2 regions of the Venatoribacter cucullus genome follow, and region 1 is predicted to be linked to the other one. Evidence: predicted binding sites of a transcription regulator. Region 1 holds the regulator's gene; the other holds the start of a gene.
What was found. The regulator LexA, encoded in region 1, represses DNA repair genes until DNA is damaged. The targets are predictions, from matches to a motif close to TACTGTNTANNTANACAGTA.
Positions count from the first base shown of each region.

Region 1 (4,839 bases):
AGTTCCTGTGCCAGCTCAAGTGCTTCCGGAGGATTGCGGTGGTAAATCTGCTCCAGCGTCAGCATCGGCGGTAACCGGGTAAAGCCCGTACGAAAACGCTGCACCCGGCCGCCTTCCTGATCGGCACAGAGCAGCAAATCCGGACGCAACTCACGAATGGCCGCCGTCAGCTCCTGCAGTTGCTGCGGTGACTGGTAATTACGGGCAAAGAAAATGAGACCGCTGAGTTCCGGCTGGCGCAAAAACTCATGATCCTCCGGACTCAACTGCAGACCGGCAAGATCGGCGATCACGCCGACGGCGTGGGTCAGAGATTGCGGCATGGAATCCTCGCAAAACTGTGCTCCTGAATCCATACCGGCGTCCCCGGTGGCGCCAGAGCAAACAGCAGTAATAAATCGGCATTGTGCATACGGATACAACCGTGCGAAGCCGGTACGCCCATGGGTTCGGAATCGGGCGTGCCGTGGATATAAATAAAGCGGCGCATGCTATCGACATTACCCAATCGGTTACGGCCGGTTTCCTGGCCTTGCAGCCATAAAATGCGGGTCAGAATCCAATCCCGGTCAGGTTGCTGCTGCGCCAGTTGCGGCGAATATATTTCACCGGTGACACGACGACCACGGAAGACGGCATTCAGCGGCGCACCCGCACCAATCGCGGCACGGATACGGTGCCAGCCACGCGGGGTCTGCTCTGACCCCTGCTGCTCACCCGGGCCGTTCTTCGCCGTGGATACCGGAAAAACATGGCAGACACCAGCACTGGCAATACGCAGCTGCTGATCTGCCAGGGAAATTTCTATCAGGGGAGTGACGCTGGCGCCATCACGGATCATAAAATCCATCTCAATACCGGAAAACGCTCAGTGTATTCCGGTGCGCGTTACTGAGCCTGATGGGGCGCGTTCAAACCGGACGCGAGGAAAGGTATCAATTTATCAATCACTTGCGCAACATCGGCGGCCTTGCCCAGATCATGTTCCGCCATCGCCGTAAGGGAATCGGCACCGGATAAGGTAAAGACCGTGGCGCCCAGCATAAAGTGGATACGCCAGAAACGTTCTTCATCGGATAAATCCGGCGTCGCAGCGGTAATCAGCTGCATAAACACCGTAAATACCGGCGCGTATTCTTTTTGCAGAAAGCGGCGCAGGTGGCCTTGCCCCTGGGTATAGGCCAGACCCAGCAGGCGCATAAAAATACCCAGCCGGCGCGGACTGTCGTGGCCGGCGTGCAGGGCCGTGCGCGACAGCAGCAATAATAACTCTCGCAGTTGTGGCTGCTGCTGGGGCAGCTGCTGGTGAATGGTCAGCAGCTCCTGCTCCAGCTGTTCACAGAAAGGCGCCAGGAAGCGGGCGAACACCGCCTGAATCAGCGATTTTTTTGAACCGAAGTGATAGTTCACTGCCGCCAGATTCACCCCCGCACGGGTGGTGATATTGCGCAATGATGTCTCCGCAAAGCCGCGCTCGGAAAACAGCTCTTCGGCGGCGTTAAGGATGCTTTTTACCGTATCTTTCTGTGCCATGGGGTTCCGGCTCCCGATAACTGCCGGAACCCCGGCAGCGTATAAAAACAAGTGTTTCAAACATACGTTTAAAACATAACAAAGGCAAGCACAGAGCATGCCGGACAAGACCACCGTCACATTACTCAGCAGAAATACGCCGGCTGACCGAGCACAAAGCGCAGACACTTCAGCCTTATGACACAGAAAAGGGTTTACAACCGGCAAAACACTGTATAAATTCACACCTACTGTATAGATCAACAGACTGGATAAGCATCATGATCAAGCTCACCGCCCGTCAGCAGCAGGTTCTGGATTTTATCCGCAAGGCCATTGAAGACACCGGCTTTCCGCCGACCCGCGCCGAAATCGCCACCGAACTGGGGTTCCGTTCCCCCAATGCCGCGGAAGAACACCTGAAAGCCCTGGCCCGTAAAGGCGCTATTGAAATGATGCCGGGCGCTTCCCGCGGCTTACGCATTGTTGAAGCCCAGAATCCCGGCCTGCCGATTGTTGGCCGGGTAGCCGCCGGTGAGCCCATTCTGGCGCAGGAACATATTGAAGATTACTGCACCATTCCGCCGGAGTTTTTCCATCCGCAAGCCGATTACCTGCTGGAAGTGCACGGCGACAGCATGAAAAACATTGGCATTATGAACGGTGATTACATTGCGGTGCATAAAGCCAGCACCGCCCGTAATGGTGAAATTGTGGTCGCCCGGGTGGGTGAAGAAGTAACGGTTAAACGCTACGAAAAACAGCGTACTCAGGTGGTTCTGCATCCTGAAAACGAAGATTACCAACCCATTCAGGTTGATCTGCGCGAACAGGAGTTCGCCATTGAAGGCCTGTATGTCGGCGTTGTCCGTCGCCACTGAAACTGTCAGAAATTTGCCGAGGTATGGTTATGCGTCAGTTATCTTTTACCATGTCTGAACCGGGCCTGGCCCTCAGTTCGGCTCTGCCGGTCACTGCCGACCACGCGGTCAGCGGCAGCCTGACCGAAATGATCGTCGGTGAAAGCAGTGCCATTCAGCCGATGCAATTATTGCCGCTGCTGGCCCAGTGCAATGCCCAGCAACGCTGGCTGATGTGGCTGAGCCCGCAACGCACGCTGAACAAGCAATGGCTGGAAAGTCTGGGGCTGGGTAAGTCGCCGGTGATTCATCTGGATTTATGCGCCGATACTCAGCTGGCGCTGTGCACCAAGGTACTGGCCGCCGCCAACAGCCACCTGATCATTGAATGGCAGGGCGAGCTGACGCGTGAAGAACGCCTGCAGCTGCGCCAGCAAGCCCAGCGCAGTGGCAGCCACGTGGTGCTGATTCAACGCCTGCCCTGAAGGTTCGGTCATAACGCGGCAGCATAAAAAAAGCCCTGTGCGTTTCCACGCCAGGGCTTTTTTATTACAGACACCGTCAGTGACTGTTTAATGCAAACGCTGCTGATACTCCGGCGTATCAAAATCATCACGCTCAACTTCCATACCGGACAACTCGCCCACTTTACGCACACCGGCTTCCAGCATTACCCGGGCAACGTCCAGATGATGCATCTGCAGACTGGCACGGGCGTCGTCGGAAAAATGAATGGATACCAGTGCATCACCGTCCTGATCGTCGGCGCGACGCAGGGCCACATCACCATTGGAAAGTTCTACGATTTCAAAAAAGCGTGCCATAACCGCCTCTCTAAACAGGGCGCGCGACTATATCACAGCAGTGCCCCAATAGCTTGAGGACGCCACAGAACAGTTAGTAATAAAAAGTAATTGAATAGAACAGAAACACGGCAGCCAACCGGCTGCCGTGTTGCAGTGCATCAGTTTTCGTGGCGACATTCAGCTTTCGTGACGATTAGCGCGCTGGGCATCGATCAGCCGTTCCAGCTGCCGGGACCAGCCGGCAACGTCGGTGGCGGGTTCGGCGGCGGTCAGCGGAATCAGATCAATACGCTGCGCCGGTGGCGCGGCAGCATCATCCTCGTCATGGCCGTTATCATGCTCATGGTCGTGATCATGGTGATGATGATGGTCGTCATGACGATGCCGGTGATGGCCTGCTGCGGCCGACGCCGGTGGCAGCATCTGGCGCTCCACCGCCAGCAGTAACTGCGCCAGCCAGCTGAACGGATCGGCCGCCAGCTGCTGCAGCTCGCGCACTTCTCCGGTGACCAATGGCATCTGTTGCAGCAACTGCTCCAGACTGCTGAATGGCTGGCGGTATGACGCCGCCTCGGCCAGTTCGTGCAGGTAACACAACCAGGCATCACGCAGCTGGTACAGCGCACTTTCCTGTAACGCCTGCTGTAATACCAGCTCGCCACACTGCTGTTGCTGCTCCTGCAGCAAACGGCACTGATAGAGTTTCTGATTGGTCTGGCGCAGCCAGTGCGACATGATCGTTAACCTCAGAAATCGATGCTTAAGCCGGCGTGCAGGCCATCACCGAGTTCATAACGGCTGCCGCCGCCATCGAGGCGGATACCGACATAGCGGTAACCCACAAACAAGCGGGCGGTCGGAATCATGCTGTATTGCAGACGCAGATCGGCGTTGATGATGTTATCGGCATCCGAAAACGACAGTACCGAAGGTGCGTAATAACCATAACCGGCCACACTCACATCGCGGTTCGCCGGAAAGGCATAGCGGAAAAAACCACCCACGCCAACACCGCCGGCATCAAACCAGTCGGTATTAATGGCGTGCAGTTTGGCGCCGATACCGATGTACAGATTGCGCTTACCCGGACGCACATCCACCACGTGCACACCGGCTTCCAGCATGTCGCCATCGTCTTCATGATGCAGCCAGGCTAAATTAACATGCATACCGGAATTCGCCTGCGTGGCATCCCAGGCAAAACGGAAATCATCATTCGATAAGCTCAGATCCAGTGAACCACCTGCCTGTACGGCCGGAGCCGCCAACGCCACACCCAAGCCCAGAACTGCCAGTGTTTTTTTGATAACTGCCGTCATGCCTATCCCCAATGGTTGTTTCAGTCACGGGCTTCATGCCCGGTTAAAAATTGCTGTGCATAATAACAGCGCGGCGGCCGGGGTAAAACCAGGGCCGCCGCCAACAGTGCATTACGTCACAGGGTGTCGTTACTGCAGCAAATCCAGCAGCAGTTTATTCAGACGCGCAACATACTGCGCAGGTTCCTTCAGCTGACTGCCTTCCGCCAGCTGCGCCTGCGCGTAAATCAGCGCCGCCAGCTCAGCAAAGCGGTTTTCGTCCTGCTCTTTATCCAGCCGTTCAATCAACGGATGCGCCGGATTAATTTCCAGGGTGGATTCCGGTTCCGGTACCTGCTGGCC
Region 1 covers NZ_CP046056.1:1,760,381-1,765,219, forward strand. The annotation lists gene nagZ (beta-N-acetylhexosaminidase) at 1-323, opposite strand, end outside; gene GJQ55_RS08385 (L,D-transpeptidase) at 308-850, opposite strand; gene GJQ55_RS08390 (TetR/AcrR family transcriptional regulator) at 889-1,533, opposite strand; gene lexA (transcriptional repressor LexA) at 1,794-2,393, shown strand; gene GJQ55_RS08400 (cell division inhibitor SulA) at 2,423-2,857, shown strand; gene GJQ55_RS08405 (hypothetical protein) at 2,945-3,196, opposite strand; gene GJQ55_RS13385 (DUF6586 family protein) at 3,356-3,913, opposite strand; gene GJQ55_RS08415 (YfaZ family outer membrane protein) at 3,925-4,497, opposite strand; gene htpG (molecular chaperone HtpG) at 4,627-4,839, opposite strand, start outside.

Region 2 (4,839 bases), 570 kb from region 1:
TCCCTCTGAATTTCAGGGGCATAACAATACCCCAGCTACTTCCGTATAATGCCGGCAATTTATTTTCCAACGGAGCAGCTATGCATCGCATCGTAATTGTCGGCGGTGGCGCAGGCGGGCTCGAACTCGCTACCCGCCTGGGCCGTAAACTGGGCCGCCGCGGTAAAGCGCAGATCGAACTGATTGACGCCAACACCACTCACCTGTGGAAACCCCTGCTGCATGAAGTCGCCACCGGTGCGCTGGATTCCGGCATCGACGAACTGAACTATCTGGCCCACGGCCGCCGCCACGGTTTTCATTTTCAGCTGGGACGAATGCGCCACCTCGACCGCGAGCAGAAAGAAGTGGTACTGGCCGCCATTAAAGACGAACAAGGCGACGTACTGGTGCCGGAACGGCGTATCGGTTACGACACCCTGGTGATTGCCATCGGCAGCATTACCAACGATTTCGGTACGCCCGGGGCGCAGGAACATTGCTTCTTTCTCGATAACCGCCGCCAGGCCGAACGCTTTCACCAGACCTTATTGCGTGAATTTCTGCGCGCCAACGCCGGCAGCGCAGAACCCGCCGGGCTGGATATCGGCATTGTCGGTGCCGGTGCTACCGGCGTGGAATTATCGGCCGAGCTGTACAACACCGCCGAAGTGCTGGTGAGCTATGGTGAAGAAAAACTGAATCCCGGCAATCTGCGCGTGCATCTTATCGAGGCTGGCGAGCGCATTCTGCCGGCTCTGCCACCGCGCTTATCCGCTTCGGCCAAGCGTGAACTGGAAAATCTGGGCGTAACTGTTCATACCCAGACCCTGGTGACCGAAGTATCGGAACAGGGTTTTCACACCAAAGACGGCCAGATCATTCCGGCGCGGATGCGGGTATGGGCAGCCGGGGTACGGGCGCAGGGGTTTTTAACCAATCTGGGCCTGGAAACCAACCGCGCCAACCAACTGGTGGTTAACGCCAGCCTGCAAACGGCTGATCCGTCCATTTTTGCTATGGGAGATTGTGCCTGTGTGCTGCAGGACGGCAAACCCGTACCGCCACGCGCTCAGGCCGCGCACCAGCAAGCCAGCCATTTGTATCTGGCCTTGCAGGCACAGCTGAAACAACAACCTCTGCCCACCTTCACTTACCGTGATAAAGGCTCGCTGGTTTCGCTCAGCCGTTACAGTACGGTCGGCAGTCTGATGGGGAATCTGACCAAAGGCTCGATGATGATTGAAGGCCGGCTGGCGCGCATTGTGTATGTATCGCTATACCGGCTGCATCAGATTGCCCTGCACGGTTACTGGCATACGCTGCTGCTGAGTCTGGTTGGGCACATCAATAAAGTGATCCGGCCACGACTGAAACTGCATTAATAACCGGGTTTTTCGCGGGAAAAATCAGTCCCAGCCGGGGCTGATTTCATCGTCAGACAGAGAACCATGCGGATCGCCAGCGGCGGCCAGCTGTTCCAGTGCATAACGGATATGGTCGGCATTAAAACCGCGCTGGGCCAGATGCCGGTAAATACGGGCTTTTTGTTTGATATCGCTAAGGTCGGCGCCGGAGAATTTGCGCAGCGCCAGTTGCGCGGCCCGTTCCTGCCAATCGGTATCCAGGGCGGCTACCGCAGTGCGGGCATCGGCAATGCCTTTCTGCTGTAATTCCTGCGTCAATCGCAGCGGGCCATAACGGTCGCTGCGGCTGTGCAGAAAAGCATCGGTAAAACGTTCATCCGATTGCCAGCGCCGTTCGGCCATATCGTCCAGCACGGCGGTTAAATCATCGGCACTGGCCGCTTTGGGCTGCAGCTTACGCTGCAGTTCCAGGCGGGAATAATCGCGCCGTGACAGCAGGTCAATAACGGCCTGCCGCAGTCCGGCGCGATCCAGCGGCTCAGGCTTCGGCTTCTTCATCCACCACGCTTTCGATATCGCCACCCTTCACCTGCACGGTCAGCAACTGGGCACGGATCTGGTCTTCAATTTCTTTGGCCAGCTCTTTGTGCTCTTCCAGGTACTGCGCCGCATTGGCTTTGCCCTGACCGATCTTGTCACCCTTGTAGCTGTACCAGGCACCGGATTTATCGACCAGATTGCACTTAACCCCCAGGTCGATGACTTCGCCCATGTGGTAAATGCCCTGACCGTACATAATCTGGAATTCGGCCTGTTTAAACGGCGGCGACACTTTGTTTTTAACCACTTTGACGCGGGTTTCGTTACCCACCACTTCATCACCCTGCTTCACCGAGCCGGTACGACGGATATCCAGACGCACCGAGGCGTAGAATTTCAGGGCGTTACCACCGGTGGTGGTTTCCGGGCTGCCGAACATCACGCCGATTTTCATGCGGATCTGGTTAATAAAGATCACCAGACAGTTGGCGTTTTTCACGTTACCGGTCAGTTTACGCAGCGCCTGTGACATTAAGCGGGCCTGCAGACCAACGTGGCTGTCGCCCATTTCGCCTTCAATTTCGGCTTTCGGTACCAGTGCCGCTACGGAGTCGACCACAATCACGTCCACTGCACCGGAGCGCACCAGGCTGTCACAGATTTCCAGCGCCTGCTCACCGGTATCCGGCTGCGACACCAGCAAGGTATCCAGATCGACACCCAGCTTTTCGGCATACAGCGGATCCAGCGCGTGTTCGGCGTCGATAATGGCAACGGTTTTGCCCATTTTCTGCGCCTGCGCCATGGCCGACAGACACAGGGTGGTTTTACCGGAGCTTTCCGGACCGTAGATTTCCACGATACGGCCCATCGGCAGGCCACCAATACCAAGGGCGATATCCAGCCCCAGAGAGCCGGTAGAAATGGCGGGAATGGCTTCGCGCGGTTGTTCGCCCATTTTCATAATGGCGCCTTTACCGAACTGACGTTCGATCTGGCTCAGGGCTGCGTCGAGGGCTTTCTGTTTGTTTGCGTCCATCGCTCTGTCCTTCAGGTAATCAGCAGGGAACTGCGCTGTGGTTTTCAGTATCCAGTGCGGCAACAACAAAGCACTGTAAATTTAACCAGTATTTAAGCACAGCTTATTTCTGCCGCCAACCCTTCTTTTGCCTGATTTTTCTAACAAGCCAGAAACCGGCACAACCCCTGAATGCCATGCACCACCGCCAAAGCCCGTACCTGCTGGCGGTTGCCGGGAAAATGACAGCATTCCACCAGCTGGTGGTCGGCGTTGCCCCAGGCAAACCACACCGTCCCCACGGGTTTTTCTGGCGAACCACCGCCGGGGCCGGCAATACCGCTGACCGCCACCGCCACATCCCCCAGGCTGTTATTCACCGCCCCGATCACCATAGCGCGCACGGTTTCCTCACTCACGGCACCATGCTGCTCAATAATGCCCGGCGGCACATTCAGGTAACGGATTTTGGCTTCGTTGGAGTAGGTCACAAAGCCGCATTCAAACCAGCCGGAGCTGCCGGCCACATCGGTTAAAGCACTGGCAATACCACCGCCGGTACAGGATTCCGCCGTTACCACGCGCAGCCCACGGCTTTGCAGAATATCGGCCAGCGCTTCAATTAATGGCTGTAATTCCGGTGTCATTTCAGTATCCCCACAGAATGCCCTACAATCCGCCCTCACTTTATCACGCCCATTCCCAGCCGGTCAGGATCGTTACCCATGAGTCAGGACAACAGCCAACACACGCCGATGATGCAGCAGTATCTGAAAATTAAGGCCGAGTTCGCCGATACGCTGTTGTTTTATCGCATGGGCGATTTTTACGAGCTGTTTTATAACGATGCCAAGCGTGCCGCCCAGCTGCTCGATATTACCTTAACCGCCCGCGGTCAGAGCGGTGGCGCCCCCATTCCGATGGCGGGCATTCCTTATCATTCCGCCGATAACTACATTGCCAAACTGGTGCGCGCCGGGGTATCGGTCGCCATTGCCGAACAGATCGGCGACCCGGCCACCAGCAAAGGGCCGGTGGAACGTAAAGTGGTGCGGGTGATTACCCCAGGCACGCTCACCGATGAAGCCTTTCTGGACGAACGCAGCGATAACCTGCTGGTGGCGCTGTGCTCACAGCAGCAGCGTCATGGCCTGGCGGTACTGGAGCTGAGCTCCGGACGTTTTTCGGTACTGGAAGTGGATGGCGAAGAAGCCCTGCTGGCGGAAATCGAACGCCTGCGTCCTGCCGAACTGTTGCTGAACGAAGATCAGCTGCTGCCCGCCAATCTGAACGAACGACAGGGCGCGCGCACCCTGGCTCCCTGGCATTTTGAAAGCGATACCGCCCTGCGCCTATTAACCACCCAACTGAAAACCCGCGATCTGCGCGGTTTTGGTTGTGAACAAATGAGTGTGGCCATCCGCGCGGCCGGCGCGTTGCTGCATTACGCCCAGGACACTCAGCGCAACAGCCTGCCGCATATCCGCTCGCTGCAGGTGGAACAACCCGACGACGCCATCATTATTGACCCGGCCAGCCGCCGCAATCTGGAAATCGACATCAACCAGAAAGGCGATACCCAGCACACGCTGGCGTGGATTATGGATAAAACCGCCACCGCCATGGGCAGCCGTCTGCTGAAGCGCTGGCTGAACCGGCCGCTGCGCGACCACAACCTGCTGCGCCAGCGCCAGGGCTTAATTGCCCAGTTGCAGGAACAATACGCCACCGAGGAACTGCACAGCAGTCTGAAACAGGTGGGCGATGTTGAACGGATTTTATCCCGCGTGGCACTGGGCTCGGCCCGGCCGCGCGATCTGGCCCGCCTGCGCGATGCCCTCAGCGTGGTGCCGGCGATCCGCAGCCAGCTGCAACGCCTCGACAGCACGCTGGCCAGCAACCTGCTGGAACGGGCGGTGGAGTTTCCCCACTGGG
Region 2 covers NZ_CP046056.1:2,332,091-2,336,929, forward strand. The annotation lists gene GJQ55_RS11055 (alpha/beta fold hydrolase) at 1-9, shown strand, start outside; gene GJQ55_RS11060 (NAD(P)/FAD-dependent oxidoreductase) at 81-1,364, shown strand; gene GJQ55_RS11065 (regulatory protein RecX) at 1,389-1,904, opposite strand; gene recA (recombinase RecA) at 1,885-2,925, opposite strand; gene GJQ55_RS11075 (CinA family protein) at 3,066-3,551, opposite strand; gene mutS (DNA mismatch repair protein MutS) at 3,630-4,839, shown strand, end outside.
Region 2: the regulator LexA is predicted to act here: its motif matches at 2,997-3,016, upstream of recA (recombinase RecA).